One region of the Shewanella sp. KCT genome, then DNA from elsewhere that is predicted to be linked to it. Evidence: predicted binding sites of a transcription regulator. Region 1 holds the regulator's gene; the other holds the start of a gene.
What was found. Region 1 encodes MetJ, which represses methionine synthesis genes. Its sites were predicted from a motif close to TAGACGTCTAGACGTCTA; they were not measured.
Positions count from the first base shown of each region.

Region 2: the regulator MetJ is predicted to act here: its motif matches at 1,655-1,672, upstream of msrA (peptide-methionine (S)-S-oxide reductase MsrA).

Region 1 covers NZ_LVDJ01000002.1:260,845-270,443, forward strand. The annotation lists gene metF (methylenetetrahydrofolate reductase) at 1-312, opposite strand, end outside; gene AYI87_RS04015 (bifunctional aspartate kinase/homoserine dehydrogenase II) at 577-2,970, opposite strand; gene metB (cystathionine gamma-synthase) at 2,990-4,156, opposite strand; gene metJ (met regulon transcriptional regulator MetJ) at 4,381-4,695, shown strand; gene AYI87_RS04030 (sulfite exporter TauE/SafE family protein) at 4,774-5,514, shown strand; gene AYI87_RS04035 (conjugal transfer protein TraF) at 5,579-6,775, opposite strand; gene AYI87_RS04040 (c-type cytochrome) at 7,290-7,619, shown strand; gene AYI87_RS04045 (DUF3373 domain-containing protein) at 7,684-9,396, shown strand; gene AYI87_RS04050 (tetrathionate reductase family octaheme c-type cytochrome) at 9,441-9,599, shown strand, end outside.
Region 2 covers NZ_LVDJ01000001.1:525,015-534,613, reverse strand. The annotation lists gene AYI87_RS02365 (thiamine pyrophosphate-dependent dehydrogenase E1 component subunit alpha) at 1-205, opposite strand, end outside; gene astE (succinylglutamate desuccinylase) at 389-1,441, opposite strand; gene msrA (peptide-methionine (S)-S-oxide reductase MsrA) at 1,775-2,254, shown strand; gene pgm (phosphoglucomutase (alpha-D-glucose-1,6-bisphosphate-dependent)) at 2,411-4,078, opposite strand; gene seqA (replication initiation negative regulator SeqA) at 4,123-4,653, opposite strand; gene AYI87_RS02340 (alpha/beta fold hydrolase) at 4,945-5,712, shown strand; gene AYI87_RS02335 (DUF2788 domain-containing protein) at 5,794-6,015, shown strand; gene ybfE (LexA regulated protein) at 6,027-6,299, shown strand; gene fldA (flavodoxin FldA) at 6,350-6,877, shown strand; gene earP (elongation factor P maturation arginine rhamnosyltransferase EarP) at 7,100-8,269, shown strand; gene efp (elongation factor P) at 8,317-8,877, shown strand; gene AYI87_RS02310 (pyridoxal phosphate-dependent aminotransferase) at 9,156-9,599, shown strand, end outside.

The sequences.
Region 1 (9,599 bases):
CTTCGCCAGCTCGACCAGCTCTTCATCGCTGGCATCGACCAGGGTCAGATGGGGCGCCGCCACCAGATCTGTCTCCTTCTGAATACGTTCGATCACCCCATGGGTACGATCGCGCACGCCAGAATTAGCACCATAGGTTACCGAGACAAACTTAGGCTTAAGCGGCTCCAGGCGTCTGATGGAGTTCCACAGAATGGTTTCCATCTCGGGGGTGGCCGGCGGGAAAAACTCAAATGACACATTGATATCACCATTAAGCTCAGACAAGCTTTGATTCAATGAATTGGCGTGTTGTGCGTGATGAAAAGCCATCTTAATTCCCTCAGACCTAGAGCAAAAAATATTTTAGACGTTTGGACGTCTATATGTCCATATACTAGAGAAACTCAGAGTGATGTCAAGCCCAAAAATTGCCTCATTAAAAAACAATCTGTTTATAAGATAGTCCGAAAGTGAAACGGCAGACACAGGCAGGCCTATCTCACCAATTCATCCGGCGAAATACACTGAAAGAGAGATATAAAGAAGAAGAGAAAAAGCTATAAAAAAGGCCGATGCACGCATCGACCCTTTGAATCACTCTTGCAGGAGATCCCGGCAGATCTGCGCCAGATCCGACTGCACCGCGGCAGCCGTCACCTCGCGCCCGGCACCCGGACCACGTATGATCAGCGGATTGTCCTGATAGAAATCGCTGCGGATCACGAAGACATTATCGCCCGGCGTCAGATTGGCATACGGGTGGCTCCTATCGACCCACTGGATCCCCACCTTGGCCTTGAGCAGGCCCTGGTCTGAATCCAATGACGCCACATACCTGAGCACCTTGTTCTGCTCGGCAGCAGCCTGATACTGCTGCAACATCTCGCCATCGAGCTCGGCCATACGTTTGATGAAATCATCCAACGGGATCTCGGCCAGCGTAGTCGGCACCAGAGACTCCAGCTCGATATCGTCCAGCTCAATGTCGTAACCTATCTCACGGGCCAAGATCAGCAACTTGCGCTGCATGTCCCGGCCGGAGAGGTCGTCGCGGGGATCTGGCTCGGTAATGCCCAGCCCCTTAGCCTCCAGCACCAGCTCGGAGAAGGGTTTCTTGGCGTCATAGTGCTCGAACAGCCAGCACAGGGTGCCAGAGAAGATGCCGCCGACCGCCTCTATGCTATCGCCGCTGTTATGCAGATCGTTCAGCGCATGTTGCACCGGCAGGCCCGCACCACAGCTGGCGTTATAACGCCAAAACAGACGACGATTGCCCAGCTGCTGTTTCAGCTCCTGATAGAAGGCCAGCGGCCCAGAACCCGCCAGCTTGTTGGCGCTGACGATATGAATGCCCCGGGCAAAAAACTCTGGATATTGCAGGGTGAGATCGGCGCTGGCACTGATATCCAGGGCGATCAACTCATCGCAATTTAACGCCTGTAACTGCTCGAACAGATGGGTGTACTGCCAGCCAGTACCACGCTCCTCGAAGGCCTGTTGCCAGCTGCTTAAGTCAATATCTGTCTCGCTCAGCAGCGCTTTCTTGGAACTCAAGAGTCCCACCAGCTCGACGCTGACTTCAAGCTCTTTATTGAGCACGGGGCGGGCACGCTTGAAGAGATCGATCCAAGCTTCGCCTATGTTGCCTATGCCCAGCAGCAAGACACCGATACGCTTGCGCGGACCGGCGCAGCGTCTGTGCACCTTCTGGGTCAACAGGTTTACCTGCGCCTTAGGCACCAGAGTCACCAGACTCAAGCCATCGTTACACAGAGGATGGGCCTCACGGCTCAGCAGACGCGAGAAACCGCGGCGATAGAGGCTGGCATCGGCGCTTACCAGGGCCACCAGGCCGAGATCGTCGCGCAGCTGTAACTCATCGATTCCCAGCTCGCTGCGCTTGGCCTCGAAGATCGCCTGGGCCTGCTTCTGATTTTCATGGGTAAAGGCCAGCTCGGCGCGGCCGTGGGCCAACGACCAATAGGCCAGTGGCGTCAGGCCAGCCTGGGCAAAACAGGCCAGCAACTGCGGCAGCTCAACCCCTATGGTCAGGCTAAACAGACTGACGCTGGAGAGGCTGGTCACCACTGGGGCACTGGCCGACGAGCTCTTAGGGGCGATCAGGGTAAAATCTGTATGGGGCGCATAGCTTGAACGCACCGCCAGGCTCACTTCGGTGTCGAACAGTGGCTGCAAAGTGCGGTTATGCAGCACAGGAGAGCCAAGGTGCGCCAGACGGTTCGCCTCGGTGAGCGACATGCTCTTGAGCAGCTTGGCATCGTTAATTCGGTTAGGATCGGCGTTAAATACGCCTTCCACATCTGTCCAGATGGTGACACGTTCGATATCCGCCAAACTGGCCAGTAAAGTGGCGCTAAAATCTGAGCCGTTACGGCCCAGCAGTAGGGTGTCGCCCTGCTCGTTGGCGCAGATAAAGCCGGTGATCACCAGACGCTCCTGGGGATGAGCCTCGAGCAGCGCCTGCACCTTCTGGCGTGACTCGCCAAGGCGGATCTGCGGCACGGCGCCTTCATCGGCGACCAGTAGGGTGCGGGCATCGACATCGGTCGCCGCCACGCCAGACTCGCGCAGCAGAGCCGCCAGCAGACGAGAAGACCAGCGCTCGCCGAAACTTACTACCTGGTTGCGTTGATAATCGTTTAGCTCATCGAGCGACAACAGGCTGGTCAGCTGCGACTTGTCGGTGGCCAGTCGCTCTCTCAGGCTACGGGCCTGCTCGTTGGAGAGCAGCTGCTCGATCAGGTTCTGCTGGTAACTCACCAGCACCTGTAACTCTTCCTGCCACAGCTGATCTGTGTCGCACAGCTCCAGCAGGCGATATAGGAAATTGGTACTCTTGCCCGCGGCCGACACCACGATAAGATCATCGCTGTGGCCATGGGTCAGTAAAATGTGGGCGACGCGGCGGTAACAATCTGCATCCGCTAAACTAGAACCACCAAACTTATGCAAATGACATCGTGTCATTATCTGCTCCTCAAACCCTTTAACTACTTACCGCGATAGCCGCTTCTAAACCCGCAAGAATATCGGCCACCAGATCCTCGCCATCTTCTATGCCCACTGACAAACGGATCAGGGTATCTTTCACGCCCGCCTCACGGCGCGCCTCTGGGTCCATGGCTCTGTGGGTCATGGTCGCGGGAACCGCCACCAGACTCTCTACGCCTCCCAGACTCTCGGCTACCGAGAAGTATTGTAACGCATCTAAAAAGGCAACGAGTGCCGATTCGCCACCTTTTAGCTCAAAACTCAGCATAGCGCCGAAGCCCTTCTGCTGTCTGGCCGCAATTTCATGGCCTGGATGCTCGGCAAGCCCCGGATAATACACTTTTTCCACCGCCTTGTGGTCACAAAGCAGTGCCAATACCTTCTGAGCGTTGGCTTGGTGTTCACGAATGCGCACCGCCAGGGTTCTCAGCCCCCTCAGGGTCAGGTAGCTGTCGAAGGCCGACCCGGTCAAACCTAGGGTATTTGACCACCAGTGCAGCAGCTCGCCCACCTCAGGGTCTTTGGCCACCACGGCGCCGCCCACCACATCACTGTGACCATTGATATATTTGGTGGTCGAGTGCACCACGATATCGGCGCCCAGCTGCAGTGGCTGTTGTAACACAGGAGAAAGGAAGGTGTTGTCCACCACCACCTGAGCGCCCACCTTGTGGCTCGCCTGGGCGATGGCCTCGATATCGACGACTCGCAGCAACGGGTTAGAGGGAGTCTCCAGCCACACCATCTTGGGTGACTGGCTCAGCGCCTGCTCAAGCGCGGCATCATCGGTTTGATCCACCACCAAGAGCTTAAAGGCGCCCTTCTTGGCCAGGTTGGTGAATAGGCGATAGCTGCCGCCATAGCAATCGTGAGGCACCACCAGCAGATCTTCTGGGCCTAGCAGGCTGGTCACCAGTGTGATGGCGGCCATGCCGGTACAGGTCACCACGCCGGTCGCCCCTTGTTCCAGTTCGGCAATCGCATCGCCGAGAATGGAGCGGGTCGGGTTGCCGGAACGGCTGTAATCGAATGCCCGCGGCTGTTGATGCCCTTCAAACGAGTAGTTTGTCGACAGATAGATAGGCGGCACCACGGCACCGTGCTGAGTGTCTGACTCTATGCCTCGTCGTACGGCGGCGGTGGCTAGTTTACGCGCTGTCATCTTCAACTCCTCAATATGGATCTGGGCAGGCACCTCGGACAAAAGAGATGTCTGGACGTCTAAATGTACCTAAGCCGGTAGTGAGCGTCAACAACTTTTGGACGTTTAGACGTCCAAACATTTAGAAATCTATTTGCATTTGCCAAAAATTCGAGGCAATAATTTGACTGTAATTTGTAAGGGTTTAAAATCTGCACCGAATTTTAGAATTTACAGGTGAGTCAATGACTGAGTGGAATGGCGATTATATCAGCCCCTATGCTGAACATGGTAAGAAGAATGAGCAGGTAAAGAAGATCACTGTCTCTATTCCTCTTAAGGTGCTTAAGGTGTTAACCGACGAGCGCACCCGGCGCCAGGTCAACAACTTGCGTCACGCCACTAACAGCGAGCTGCTGTGCGAGGCCTTCCTGCACGCCTACACCGGTCAGCCACTCCCCCAAGACGATGACCTGTCTAAAGACAAGCCAGATAGCATCCCGGCCGAAGTCAAACGTCTGATGACCGAGATGGGCATAGAGTGGGAAGAGATGGAGTGATCCACTCACACACGAATCGATAGAGGGATCGCTAGGCGGTCCCTCTTTTAGTTTTCAACCTTAGTCTGGAACATTGCAGTGCCTGCACTTCCGCTCGATCCCCATATTCTGGCGCTAGCCTCGCTTATCGTCTTCGTCGGCGCCCTCACCCAGAGCCTAATCGGTTTCGGCATGGCGGTCGTCGCCGCACCGCTGCTCTATCTTATCGAGCCGTCACTGGTGCCTGCGCCGGTGATCCTGATGGGCTTCTCTATCGCCCTGCTGACACTGATCCGTGAGCGTGGCGCCCTGGAATTCAACGGCCTGCAATATGCCTTGCTGGGACGCATCCCCGGCGGACTGATCGGCGCCGGCCTGCTCATGGTCGCTCCCCAGGACGTGCTCGGCATGACTATCGCCATTATCGTGGCCATCGCCGTACTGCTGAGCCTGATGCGACTCAACCTGGTGGTTAACCGCCGCAGCCTGTTTATCGCCGGGGTGATCTCGGGGATCTTCGGCAACATCGCCGCCATCGGCGGACCGCCGCTGGCCATACTGCTCTCGGGTAAGGATGCCAAGCAGTTTCGCGCGGCCCTGTCGGCCTTCTTCATCTTCAGCTCCACTATCGCCATAGTGATTCTGGGGCTCACGGGTCTGCTGACCCTGCATCACTTCTACTGCTCGGCGCTGCTGCTCCCCTCTGTGCTGCTGGGTTACCTGATCGCCAATCGCCTGGTGGGGCGCATAGACAAGAACAAGACCCGTATCATGACGCTGGTACTCTGTAGCCTGAGCGCCATCCTGCTGGCCGCTAAGTCCTTAAGCACCCTGCTGTAACTCCTCTAGGATAAAGAGAAGGCCGGCATCATAGCCGGCCTTCTTGTTTCTAAAAAACCTATCCCTAGAAATGATAGGAAGTCTGAATCACCCCGCCCACGGCGTCATCTGTGCCCACCAGGCCGGTGAGATCCAGATTAAAGGAGCGGCCTATGGTAAAGCCTGTGCCCAGGGTATAGAGGTTGCTACTGGTATCTTTCATGTCGTGGCGATAGCCGACACGCAGGGCCAGCCAATCGGTCGCCCTCATCTCACCGCCCAGACGCCAATACTGGGTCTCGCCTATCTCATCGAATCGCTTATGACCATTAAGATCCACATCCGTGGTCAGGCTGAAGTTATCCCAATCATAGGCCACACCTAAGGTATAGAGGGCCTCGACACGGTAGGTAAACTTGCGCCCCATCGCCTCGACGGTGTCCAGTTTCTGGCTCACCAGGTTACGTCCCGACAGGCCTATGGTCATACGATCGAGTGGCTGAATCGCCACGCCGATATCCAGGTTTGCCACGGTATCGTCGTTGCGGTACTTGTTGTCGTCGAAATCATCGGCGTCGAAGTTGTTGGCACTGACCACATAGTTATAGGTGTCGATACGCTGCAGCTTAGGCGAGATACCGACGGCGACCGGCATATTGACGATCGACAGCGGGAAGCTGAGGGCCACCCCAAGATCTGAGATGGCACCGGCAACCACGGCCCCCTGCGAATCCAGATCGGTAACCGCAGGCGGATTGTTAGGGTCGAGATTGGTCAGGGCATCTATGTCGCTGTCCTCGATCACCGCCACGCTGACCGCATCGATATAGGTCTTGTAAAAGATCGACATAGGCATGCGCTTGGTGGGCAGAACCACTGAAAAACCTAGCCCCACGCTGCCATAGGCATTCTCACCATCGAGGGACTTAAGATCGGCGACCAACATGTCGCGGTAATTGGTGATCCCAGTGACGTCGCTGGCATTGATAGCCGCCTCCAGACCGTCATAGGAGGCCTGTAGGGCGTCAAACTTGTCGGTCAGATTATCGATGTTGGCGGCCTCGGCACCCAGCACGGGCAACATCACGGCGCCGCCGGAATATTTGGGGGCATGAATGGCTAACAGAGCGGGATTGATAAAGGCGGCACCTTCGCGGTTAGAGGCCGCGACCCCGGTTCCGCCCATGGCATCACTACGGGCCTCGTTGTAGAGAGAGGCGGCAGATGCCAGTGAGGCACTAGCAGACAATAACACTGCGATGACCAAGCTAAGGTATTTCATCTCATTCACCCCGTTCATTATTTTTGTTTTCGCTCGGGAATCTACCCGAGTCGTCTTTAAAGATAGACTAAGACGGCTAAAAAGTGCTCTCGAAACAGGTCGATCAGATACTTTTTTTTTTAAATTATTTTGCCACTCCGTCTCACCCAGATTGAAACCTGCCGATTCGGTTAACCGCCCAGCCCGTCAAAACAGGCCCATTTGCAATACGAAAACAAGCAAAAATACCTATTTAGAGAGAGCTAAAATAACAAAGTGTGATCTAACCGGGTACTTTTTATTCGAGAGCAAGATCACAATAAAGCAAAAACCAAAAAACAAAAAACATTAAATTTCATTGCATTACACAATGTCCATTAGATTTTTATTCATGAAATTTTTATCAATTAGATTTTTTTCATGAAGGTGATCAACATCAAATTTACAACTACCCCCTTTTGGTAAATTTTCCAACAAGAAACAAGCATTTTGTTTCAGGTTAATAAATCGCTCAGAGTAGCGATTAAGGAAAATGATGATGAAAAACGTTGCCAAAATAACTACATGCTTACTCCTCGCCCTCACCGTAGGCGGACAAGTCTACGCCGTCGACGGTGGTAACCCTAAGAAAGGGAAACACCTTTATAAAAAAGAGTGCAAAGCCTGCCACAGCAAGGGCGATGCCGCCGGTGAACTCACCCCCATGAGCAAGACCATGAGCCAGTGGGATCGCTTCTTCAAGCGCGACATGCACAGCGCCCAACCAGACGTATTTAAAAAGCTCTCCGACAAAGAACGCCTGGATATCCAGCAATTCTTATACGACCACGCGGCCGACTCAGATCAGCCACAGACTTGCGGTTAACCACAGCTTTTGTAATCGAAGCGCTCATTCACCGCTCCCGATGAGCGCCTAAGGAGAGATTCACATGCGTACTCTACTGTCTATATTGATCGCTAACGCTCTGGCTATGTCAGGCTCAGTCTATGCCGCCGATAGCGATGCGCAAAAAATAGCCGAACTTAAACAACAACTTGCCGATCTCACCGAAGAGATTGACATTATCAACAGCCGCGTCGATAAGAACGAGCGCCACACCGCTCTCGACCGATTAGAGATCACTGGCGATTTCCGTACCAAGGCCCATTCATTGCATTACCAAAATGTCACCTGGAACCCTGCAATCAAGGTGGACTTCAACGATTTTGGGGCTAAAGCCATGTCTGGTGCCTTTGGTATGCCTAACGATCCCAACTCCCCGCTGGGACAGATGATGGCGGCCAACCCGGATCTTGCCGCCGCCTTCCAGAGCGGCATGCTACAAGGTGTGATGCCTTACGTGCTGGCCCCCAAGACCACCCAAGATATCAACAACGACATCTTCTACACCACGCGTCTCAGACTCAACCTTAAGGCCAAGGTGTGGGATAACGTCAGCTTCGCCGGCCGTCTCAGCATGTATAAAAACTGGGGTGACTCTACCGGCGTGCAGGTGTTCGACTCATGGCGCTCCTTCACCATGGATGGCACCAACAGTGGTAACACTAGCGGCGACTGGCTCAGGGTCGAACGCGCCTACTTCGACTGGAAGAACATAGGTGGCAGCAACACCTACCTCTCTATCGGTCGTCGTCCATCTACCTATGGCCCACCAACCCAATATCGTGAAAACGAGAAACGCGGCGGTACGCCATCGGGTCACCTGGTTAACTTCAACTTCGATGGTCTAACTCTGGGTTACAAGCTGGGTGAGATCACCGGCATCGAAGGTCAGGTAGTTCGTTTCTGTTATGGCCAGGGCTTCGAGTCACAGTGGGGCAATGGTGAGATGTTTGGCGATATCGTCACCAAAGACACCCACCTGGGCGGCTTTAACATAGATGCCATCAACGACGGTAACCACTTCCTGCAGTTCACTCTTTTTGGCGCCAAAGATATCAACGATGGCTTCAAGGGCACCATGGCCTTCCCAACACAGCTAGCGGGAATCTTTGCCCCCACCATGTATCAGGACATGCAGAAGTTCAGCAACTTCAACTTCCAGACCCGAGTACAGCCTAGCGGCGTGATCGGCGACATGTACCTGGGTGGCATAGGTTACGCCTACGAGAGCGATGAAGACTTCAAGGCCTTCGCCTCTTTCGGTTGGACCCGCGCCGAAGGCAACGGTAATGCCGGTATGTTTGGTGGCATGCTCAGCGATGCGGTATTCGAAGCACAGCTCAATGCCGACGGCAGCGAGATCATCATGATGCCAAGCGCCGCCGATGAGAACGACACCAAAGATGGTTACGGTATCTATGTGGGTATTCAGATCCCAGCGCCTTACGGCAAGTTCGGCCTCGAGTATAACTATGGCTCCAAGTACTGGACCCCATTTACTCAGGCACAAGACGATCCGATCGGCAGCAAGCTGGCTACCCGTGGTCATGTGGCCGAGGCCTACTATATGTTTGATATCAACCCAAGAATGTTTATCAAACTGGCTGGTCTCTACTACGACTACGAATATACCGGCAGTGGCACTCCGGTGGGCGCCCCACAAAAAGTGGATGATGTGATCGCTGGCTCTGCCTTCTCTATGTTGCCAGTAGTCGATACCGCCTATGACATCAATGCCTCACTCGTCGTCAACTTCTAACTAAGCTATCTCCCCCGGCCTAGGCCGGGGGTAGGGAACAGACAATGAAACACACACATTCTCTCACGGCGATGTTTGCTGCAGGGATCTTCGGCTTGGCCAGCCTCAATGCCATCGCCGAAAACCCGCATAAGGAAGCCATTCAGGGACCCTTTACCCAGGGCTCTCAGGTGACCGAGCAGTGCATCGAATGCCATGAAGAT
Region 2 (9,599 bases), on a different contig from region 1:
CTAACATGCGCTCATCGAGTACTCGTGTGAACACACAAGTATCATAAATTTTGGCAGCCAAATCCTGATCGATCACGGGTAACACAGCATTTTCAAAGGTGGTACCGTCGGCTTGAAGGATCTTCAGGATCGGGATAGATAATGAATCCTTATCGAGAAAACTGACGCGATGGACAGTCTCTGTATTGCTCGTTGCGTTGCTCATACTATTCTCTTATCAGCTGAGTATTCTTGTTATCTGACTGCGAACAGCCTAAGTTGTTCACTATTCTCTATTATGACGCGGCCTTAAAGTTACGTTAACGTAAACTACCTAGCAAGCTATCACAGGGCGCGGCTAACAACTAGCTACCCTCACCCTTGTATCGCTAGCTTTACAAGCTGGAGCCTAAACCACGCGATAATCTTTGGCAGGCACTAAACACAGCACAGTGCGCTGGCCAACCGGTACATTGGCGTTGGGAAACACGATAGACTCAGATTCGGCCTCGACCTTAATCTCAGTCCCGCCATCCTTAGCCAATATATAACCTCTTGGAAACGCCGTAAAATTCTCTACGTCGTCGGCGAAGGTAAAGCTAAAGTCGTCAAACTGCTTGTTGATTGAGCGATTAACCTGATACAGATTCACCTGACTCGGGTCAAACTCACCGAGCTCGAGATCGCGGCCGCTTACCAGACGGGTCAACATCTCTTTCACCGCGATAAAGCGCGTCATATCGTTCTGCCCCATAGGCATCACCTTGCCAAGCTCTATGGTAAAGGCATGGGCCTGATAACCGTGGGCCGAGAAGTAACTGAAGGTAGTCGTAGGTTCGTGGTGAAACAGCACTGTGTTGATACCACAGGCGGCCAGGAACATGATCTGCTCGCCACTGTATGGTGCGCCATGGGGATAAGGATAGATGGCAAACTTCTCATGCTTAGAGGCGCGAATTGCCGTGTGCAGGTCGTAGTGATAACGACTGCCGCCTTCCGGCGCCGCGTTAAAGAAGCGATCCACATACTGCTCCAGCTTCTTAGCACGTGCCCGCTCGGCATTGCTCTCACCCTTGGCGTGGGCGCCGCTGAAGAGACGATTGAGGTTCTCTTCGACGAAACGGGTACCGTTTAGGATAGCTGGGGGGTTACCAATTAAAAACAGCAGGCGATGACGAGCGATCAGCGTCTCAGACAGGAGCGCGGTAATAAGCTGATCACAAAGCTCGATTGGCGCCGTCTCGTTACCATGAACCGCCGACGAGAGCACTATGCTCTTAAGCGCATCTTCCTTTCCATCTAGCTCGCCCTCTTGATTAGCTTCCTGCGTAACGAGCGGCTCGAATTGAATGACGCCGGTATCCCATACCGACACCTGGGTGTGTTGCCCCAGGGTAAATTCAAACGCCTCGAGGCCGACAGGATTGTCTAGTGTCAATTGCAAAAAGTCTTTCGACAACATCAGGGTGTCTTGCACTGCAAACTCCTTACTGCATCACTACCACAGCGCCCACCTTGTAGGCCTGAAAGATAGCGACTCCTTGGATTTATTAGCATTATTATCAGTTGGCCAGCATAGTAACACTTAAGCGAGTCGACGACCACGCGGGCCAGTCGATCGCCGCATATTTTCCCTGTTGCATTCGTTAATCAGATAATACAGAATAAAGCCGTCTAGCCATCTAAACGTATAAAATTAACTGCGCTAGACCATTCGTTAAATAATTAGACGCTAGATAATTCGTTACCTAGATGAACCAAAGATAGATAAGCGTTAATCGATAAGAGGTCAACCATGGCATTAGCAACATTTGGCGCAGGCTGTTTCTGGGGTGTAGAGTATTTTTTCAAGCAGATAGACGGCGTTACCTCTGCCACCTGTGGCTATATGGGCGGTGATGACAAGGCAACCACCTATAAAGAGGTTAAGACTGGCACAACCGGGCACGCCGAGGTGGTACAGGTCGAGTTTGACGAGACCAAGGTGAGCTTCGACGATCTGCTGGCCGTGTTCTGGAGTAACCATAATCCCACCATGCTCAATATGCAGGGCGGCGATATCGGCAGCCAGTATCGCAGCGCCATCTTCTTCCACGACAAGACGCAGAAGGAACTGGCCGAAGCTTCAAAGTTGGCCCTCGCCCGCAGCGGTAAATGGGGGCTTAGACCCATAGTGACTGAGATAGTCCCAGTGCTCACCTTCCATAAGGCGGAGGAGTACCATCAGAACTATCTGGAAAAGAACAACTTGCCTAGCTGTCACCTCACCTACTAGCACCGAGTTTTACATGCAGCCGATGCAAGCTGCGCCCACAAAAAAGCCAGTGATTCACTGGCTTTTTATTTTGTCTAAATATTAAGCTGCTATAGAGTAACCGACCAAGGTTTAGTCAAAAGCAAGTTAGACCAGAGCTAGTTTGGCCGACTTCAATTAGGCCAAAAGCCGCTCTATCATCTCCTGGGCCTGCTCGAGCACCCGCTCGAGATGCGCCTGGCTAACAAAACTTTCACCATAGAGCTTAAACAACGCCTCTGTGCCCGATGGGCGCGCGGCGAACCAGGCTTTTTCGGTAACCACCTTGATGCCGCCGATAGCCGCGCCATTACCCGGTGCATGGGTCAGAACCTCTAGGATGGCATCTCCCGCCATGGCTTCACAGCCAAGATCGCTGACATTCAGGGGCTCGCTCACCAGCTGATTAAACTTAGCCTTACGTTTAGGGTTAACCGGCGAGTCAATGCGCTTGTAGAAACTCTCACCGTGACGCTCGACCATCTCGGCATAAAGCTTAGCAGGCGTCTTACCCGTTACCGCCAGTATCTCTGCCGCCAGCAGCGCCAGGATGAAACCATCTTTATCGGTACACCAACTGCCACCATCACGACGTAAGAAGGCGGCGCCTGCACTTTCTTCACCGCCGAAGGCGAAGCTGGCATTGGCCAGGCCGTCGACGAACCATTTAAAGCCTACCGGTACCTCACAGAGACTGCGCGACTGCTCACGGCATACCTTGTCTATCATGGCGCTGGAAACCAGTGTCTTGCCTATCTTAAGATCGGCTGACCACTGCGGGCGATGGGACAAGAGATACTCGATAGCCACCGCCAGATAATGGTTAGGGTTCATCAGGCCGCTGCCCGGGCAGACGATACCGTGCCTGTCGTAATCGGGATCGTTACCGACACAGATATCGAAGGCATCCTGATGGGCTAACAGTCCCGCCATGGCATAGGGCGATGAGCAGTCCATGCGGATCTTGCCATCCTTATCCAGCGGCATAAAACCAAAAGCGGGATCGATGCGATCGTTCACCAGGGTAATATCCAGCCCAAAGCGCTCGGCAATCTTGGCCCAATAGTGAATTCCTGAGCCGCCGAGGGGATCGACGCCAATGCGAATGCCAGCCTGCTTAATGGCCTGCATGTCGATCACCTGCTCGAGATCTTCGACATAAGCTGCCATCAGATCGCGCTCTTGAATAAGACTGGTCGTGACCGCCACTGAATAGGTCAGGCGCTTAACCCCTTCTAGCTGCTTAGCCAGATACTCGTTGGCACGCTGCTCGACCCAGGCCGTAATACCACCTTCCGCGGGACCACCATGGGGAGGATTGTATTTGATGCCACCGTCTTGAGGCGGATTGTGAGATGGCGTGATGATAAGGCCGTCGGTAAGCCCATAGGTAAGCCCAGCCCCCTGCACTCTGTTGGCCGCTATGATGGCATGGGACACCACAGGGGTCGGGGTATACTCATCGTTCTTAGCGACAATCACCTGCACGCCATTGGCGGTCAGTACCTCGAGGGCGGTAACGTAAGCCGCCTGAGACAGCGCGTGGGTATCTATGCCCACTATCATAGGCCCTTGAATACCGGCATCGAGTCGATAGTCGACTACGGCCTGAACAATGGCCAAGATGTGCTTCTCGTTGAAACTCTTATTAAAAGCACAGCCTCTGTGGCCCGAGGTGCCGAATGTGACCTTCTGCGCATCATTGGTCACATCCGGTGAGAGCCGATAGTAGTGGCTCATCAGTTTAGGAATATTAACCAAGTCCCTTTGTTGTGCCGGTTTACCGGCTCGCTCGTGTAGCGCCAAAATGTACTCCTAAGTGTCGGGTAGATTGAGCCTCAGTATCTCACTTAAATATGACCGATAATGGATTCAATCTGTTTTTCTTGCACGCCGAACTGACCTAATACTTCGCTTAGGATAGTGCGCTTCTTTGCCGTATTGTTATTGGTGGTGACCCAGAAGCCACTGTTTCCAATCTCTTTCGGGTTGGCTGACTTACTGGCCTTGAGTAGCGACTCTTTAGAGGTCGCAAAATAGAGACGATCGCGCCCCTGGATCTGCAGCACCTGGTCAAACTGATTAGGCGTCGCTTTATAGATAGCCTCTAAGGTAAACAGGAAACGGCCAACGGCGCCTTTTTGCTGGGCCAGAGCCCCCTTGTCGATCAAGGTCTCTGGGTCGATACTCGCCGCCTGATGAGTTTGCGCCACCTCTTTATCCAGGCCTGGCTGGCTGATCTGCTTAGGCTGCTCCATGGCAACCGTCTCTACGTCTAGGCCGAGTAATCGTCGCAGGATCTCTGAAGCACTCTCTCCTATGCGCTCTGTCTTGCTGGCAATATGGCGATATAGCTCTTCATCAATCTCAATATATTTCATGACTAGAATCTTCCTTAGACGGTAAAGGTAATTAGGTTATTGTTATCGCGAACGCGATCCGCAGCAACTGATGCCAGATCCGTTCAAGTGTATGCTATCTTTCCCACAGGAATAAAGAGCGATCGCATTAAAAATCCACAACTTGGTTACAAGATCAATAAATTACGCCTCAAGTGCGCAAAAACCCGTCAGAGAATGGCGCGATCGCGCTTAATGCTGTCTTTTGCAGCGATTTACAGGCACAATTTGGGCAATTATTTTCACGCTTAACTTTCCAAGACCAGCCTTTTCATGACCAGCTTGAATTACACCCAATCGGGACAAGGTAGCCCGGTTATCCTTATCCACGGCCTGTTTGGCAACCTGGATAACCTAAAAACCTTAGGCAATGCACTCGAAGATCATCAGGTGATCCGCATTGATGTGCCAAACCATGGCCTCAGCCCGCACTGGCCCAACATGGATTATCCCATGTTGGCCGAGGCTGTAATTGGTTTGATGGATGAACTCGAGCTGGAGTCGGCGCACCTGGTCGGCCACTCTATGGGTGGCAAGATCGCCATGGCCACCGCACTACTCTACGGCGATCGCGTCAGGAGCCTGGTAGCGGCAGATATCGCGCCCGTCGCCTATCAGCCCAGGCATCAGACAGTGTTTGCCGGCCTAAGCAACCTAGACCTTAGCGCGCTGGCTAACCGCGCTGATGCGCAAAAGCAACTGCTCGGTGCCGGTATCGACGAAGGTACGGCGCTGTTTCTGCTGAAAAACCTCACCAAGGATGAGCAAGGTTTTGCCTGGAAGATGAACCTGTCCGGACTGAAATCCAGCTATGAGCACCTGATCGGTTGGCCACTGGCAGATAGAGCCTACACTGGCCCTAGCCTGTGCATTCGCGGCGCCGATTCAGACTATGTCACCGCGGCGCACCGCCAGGCGTTCCTGTCTCAGTTTCCTAAGATCCAGGCCAAGTCACTGGCCGGCACAGGTCATTGGTTACACGCACAAAAACCAGCTATTTTCAACCGCATCGTCGCCGAGTTTATCGGGGAAAATGACTGAATCTTGTCTGTAAAGCGTGTAGCAGACGTTGCTTAACTATGGTATATTCGCGCCTCTTTTTTTAGCCTGAGGGAACGCAGCATGTTATCTCAGTATATGGAACAGATAGAGGCAGTTGGCTTAAACCTGTTCTTTGCGGCGATATTTTTCTTTATTGGTATGGCAATACATGACGTGCTCAAACAGGGAAATGTCCCTAAATTTGGCCGCTATATTGTTTGGTTGGTATTATTTCTCGGCTGTGCCGGGTTTATAGCTAAGGGCTTGATCCAACTCTCTTGGGAGAGCTCTGGCATAGGTTAAATGAACATTCGATGGCAAAAGAATCTTCAGACAGAACAACGATAGACCTGTTTGCAACGGAGAAACGCCGAGGACGCCCTCGCAGCAATCCCCTTCCCCGGGAGCAGCAATTAAAGGTCAACAAACGAAATCAGATCCAGCGCGACAGAGCCGCAGGATTGAAACGAATAGAGTTAAAGGTGTCACAAGATTTATACGACGCCTTGAATGAAAAGGCTTTGGCCAGTAACATCAGCCGCAGCCAATTAATCGAATCGATACTGCTTAAGCAGGTCAGAAGCTGATCTTAAGTGGTATTGAAACAAACGTCAGTGAACTAGATAAAGGAAAGACAATGGCAACTGTAGGTCTTTTTTTCGGCAGTGATACAGGTAATACCGAAGCCGTCGCCAAAATGATCCAGAAGAAACTGGGTAAGAAAATGGTCGACGTTAAGGATATCGCTAAGAGTACCAAAGAACAGATTGCAGAATATGATCTGCTGCTATTCGGTATCCCGACCTGGTATTACGGTGAAGCCCAATGCGATTGGGACGATTTCTTCCCTGAATTAGAACAGATCGATTTCGATGGTAAACTAGTCGCTATCTTTGGTTGTGGCGACCAAGAAGACTACGCCGAGTATTTCCTCGATGCCATGGGCATGGTTAACGAGATCGTTGAGGCGCGCGGCGCCGTGGTTATCGGTCACTGGCCAACCGACGGCTACGACTTCGAAGCCTCTAAAGGCATGGCCGACGATAAGCACTTCGTGGGTCTAGGTATCGACGAAGATCGTCAACCTGAGCTGACCGAAGAGCGTGTCGATGCCTGGGTTAAGCAGATCTACGAAGAGATGTGCCTGGCAGAGCTGGAAGACTAATCTTTCGGCCACATCAGTATAAAAAGCGGCGAATAGCCGCTTTTTTTAGCCCTGATACATTGGCCCTGATATATTAGCCCTGATATATAAGCCCTAATGCAATACTTCACTCTCGCCTTTGCGAAGCAAGCATTGCGAAGGGATAATGGCAAAAGGGATAATGGCGAAGAATGTCGCGTTAAACACTCCCCGAGTAATAGAGAACCCAAATTAGCTAACCCCATGCAGAGTCAAACACACGCCAACCACTGGGATATCTTCTGCGCCGTCGTCGATAACTATGGCGATATTGGCGTCACCTGGCGTCTGGCCAAACAGCTGGCGAAGGAATATGGATTGGCCATCACCCTATGGGTGGATGACTTAGCCAGTTTTGCCCATATCTTGCCAAAGCTGGATCCTAAATGTGCAAGCCAGAGCTTCGAGGGCGTCTGCATCAAACGGTGGGACGTCCCGTTGAGCCAGGAGTATCTGCCGGGAGAGGTGCTTATTGAGGCCTTTGCCTGTGAACTGCCCCCCGAAGTGATCGGCAAGATAGCTGCGCTACATCAAGCCGGTGACAAGGTGCCCGTCTGGCTAAACCTTGAGTATCTGAGCGCCGAAGATTGGGTCGAAGGCTGCCATGGCCTCCCCTCATTGCAGCGCAGTGGCCTGAAGAAGCAGTTTTATTTTCCTGGCTTTACTAACAAGACTGGCGGCCTTATCTGCGAAGCGGATCTGCTGGAACGCCGTCAAACGTGGCAGGAGAACAAAGAGCGACAGGCCTATTTTGAGGCACTGGGCCTCAGTGGCATCGATGAGCATGATACCGTCATCAGCCTGTTCAGCTATGAAACCGAAAGTCTCAATGCCCTATGCCGCCATTGGCAAGAAGGTGAAAGACAAGTGCATTTGTTAGTGCCTATCGGTCGCAGCCTCAATAGCCTTGGAGCCTTCATCGACCAGCAGCAGGCATTGACACCAGGAAGTCGTTTTCATCATGGCAAGCTGACCATACATCTGCTACCGATGACAGATCAACAGGGTTACGATCGCCTGCTGTGGAGCTGTGACTTCAACATAGTACGTGGTGAAGACTCCTTCCTGCGCGCCCAATGGGCCGCGAAACCCTTTATCTGGCATATCTATCCCCAGGAAGAAGACTATCACCTGATAAAATTAGAAGCCTTTATGGCACTTTATTGTCATAATCTGGCCCCAGAAATCGCCAGCGCCTGGAAAAAGCTCAATATCGGCTTTAACCAAGGCGAGCAGGAAACACTGCTTTCCCTGTGGCAACAAGTGGATAACGCGCATTTGGCCCTCACGCAACACGCACAAGATTGGCCCAATGAAGCATTAAATGATGCAGATCTTGCAACACGACTAGTTCAATTCGTTAAAAATAGCTAAGATACTGCGTTGAAATAGAAACACCCTAAAATATAGGAAATAGAGAAATGAAAACTGCTCATGAAATCCGTCCTGGTAACGTGATCATGTTAGATGGCAGCCCATGGGTTGTTCAAAAAACTGAAACAACTCGTTCAGGCCGTAACGCGGCTATCGTTAAGATGAAGCTGAAGAACCTACTTCAAGAGTCATCTACCGAAACCACCTTTAAGGGTGAAGACAAGATGGAAGATATCATTCTAGACCGTCTTGATTGTACTTATTCTTACTTCGCCGATCCTATGTATGTCTTCATGGATGCCGAATACAACCAGTACGACGTTGAAGCCGACAACCTAGGCGATGCAGCTGCTTACATCGTTGACGGTATGGAAGAACAGTGCCAGGTGACTTTCTACGAAGGTAAGGCAATCTCTGTTGAACTGCCAACCACAGTTGTACGTGAAGTGACCTACACTGAGCCTTCAGCTCGTGGCGACACCTCAGGTAAAGTCATGAAGCCTGCCACTATCGCCGGTGGTGCAACCTTGAGCGTTGCAGACTTCGTTAAAACTGGCGACCTGATCGAGATCGACACTCGTACACACGAGTTCAAGAAGCGCGCTTAAACAAGCCGTTAACTCGATAACAAAAGCCAGCGTAATTCGCTGGCTTTTTTGTGCCTGAAGCTCACAAAAATGGTGACAACAACTCCCAAAACCATCAATGACAGAATAAAATTCTGCTTTATTTTTTAACAAATAAGCTATTCAGCATTTTCCTCTAAAAATATTTCCTAAATTGCAGCAAAGCCCCTTTTAAACAATACTTTTTTTCGTTATTGTTCGATAACTTACGAGCTTAGACACAATCAGCTTTTTTCTTTATCGGCAATCACGAGGTTTCGATGCGCCCTATCATTAAATCCAATAAACTCGACACCGTCTGTTACGACATCCGCGGGCCTGTCCATAAGGAAGCCAGGCGCCTGGAAGATGAAGGCCATCGCATTCTTAAGCTCAACATAGGTAACCCGGCCCCCTTCGGTTTCGAGGCCCCGGAAGAGATAGTGCGCGACGTGATCCTCAACCTGCCCAGCGCTCAGGGCTACAGCGAGTCCAAGGGGCTGTTCTCGGCGCGCAAGGCGATCGTGCAGCACTACCAGAGTCTGGGGCTATTTGGCGTCGATATCGAGGATATCTACATCGGCAACGGCGTGTCGGAACTCATCGTAATGGCGATGCAGGGCCTGCTGAACAGCGACGATGAGGTGCTGGTACCCTCACCCGACTATCCCCTGTGGACGGCGGCGGTACATCTCTCAGGCGGCAAGGCGCAGCACTATCGCTGC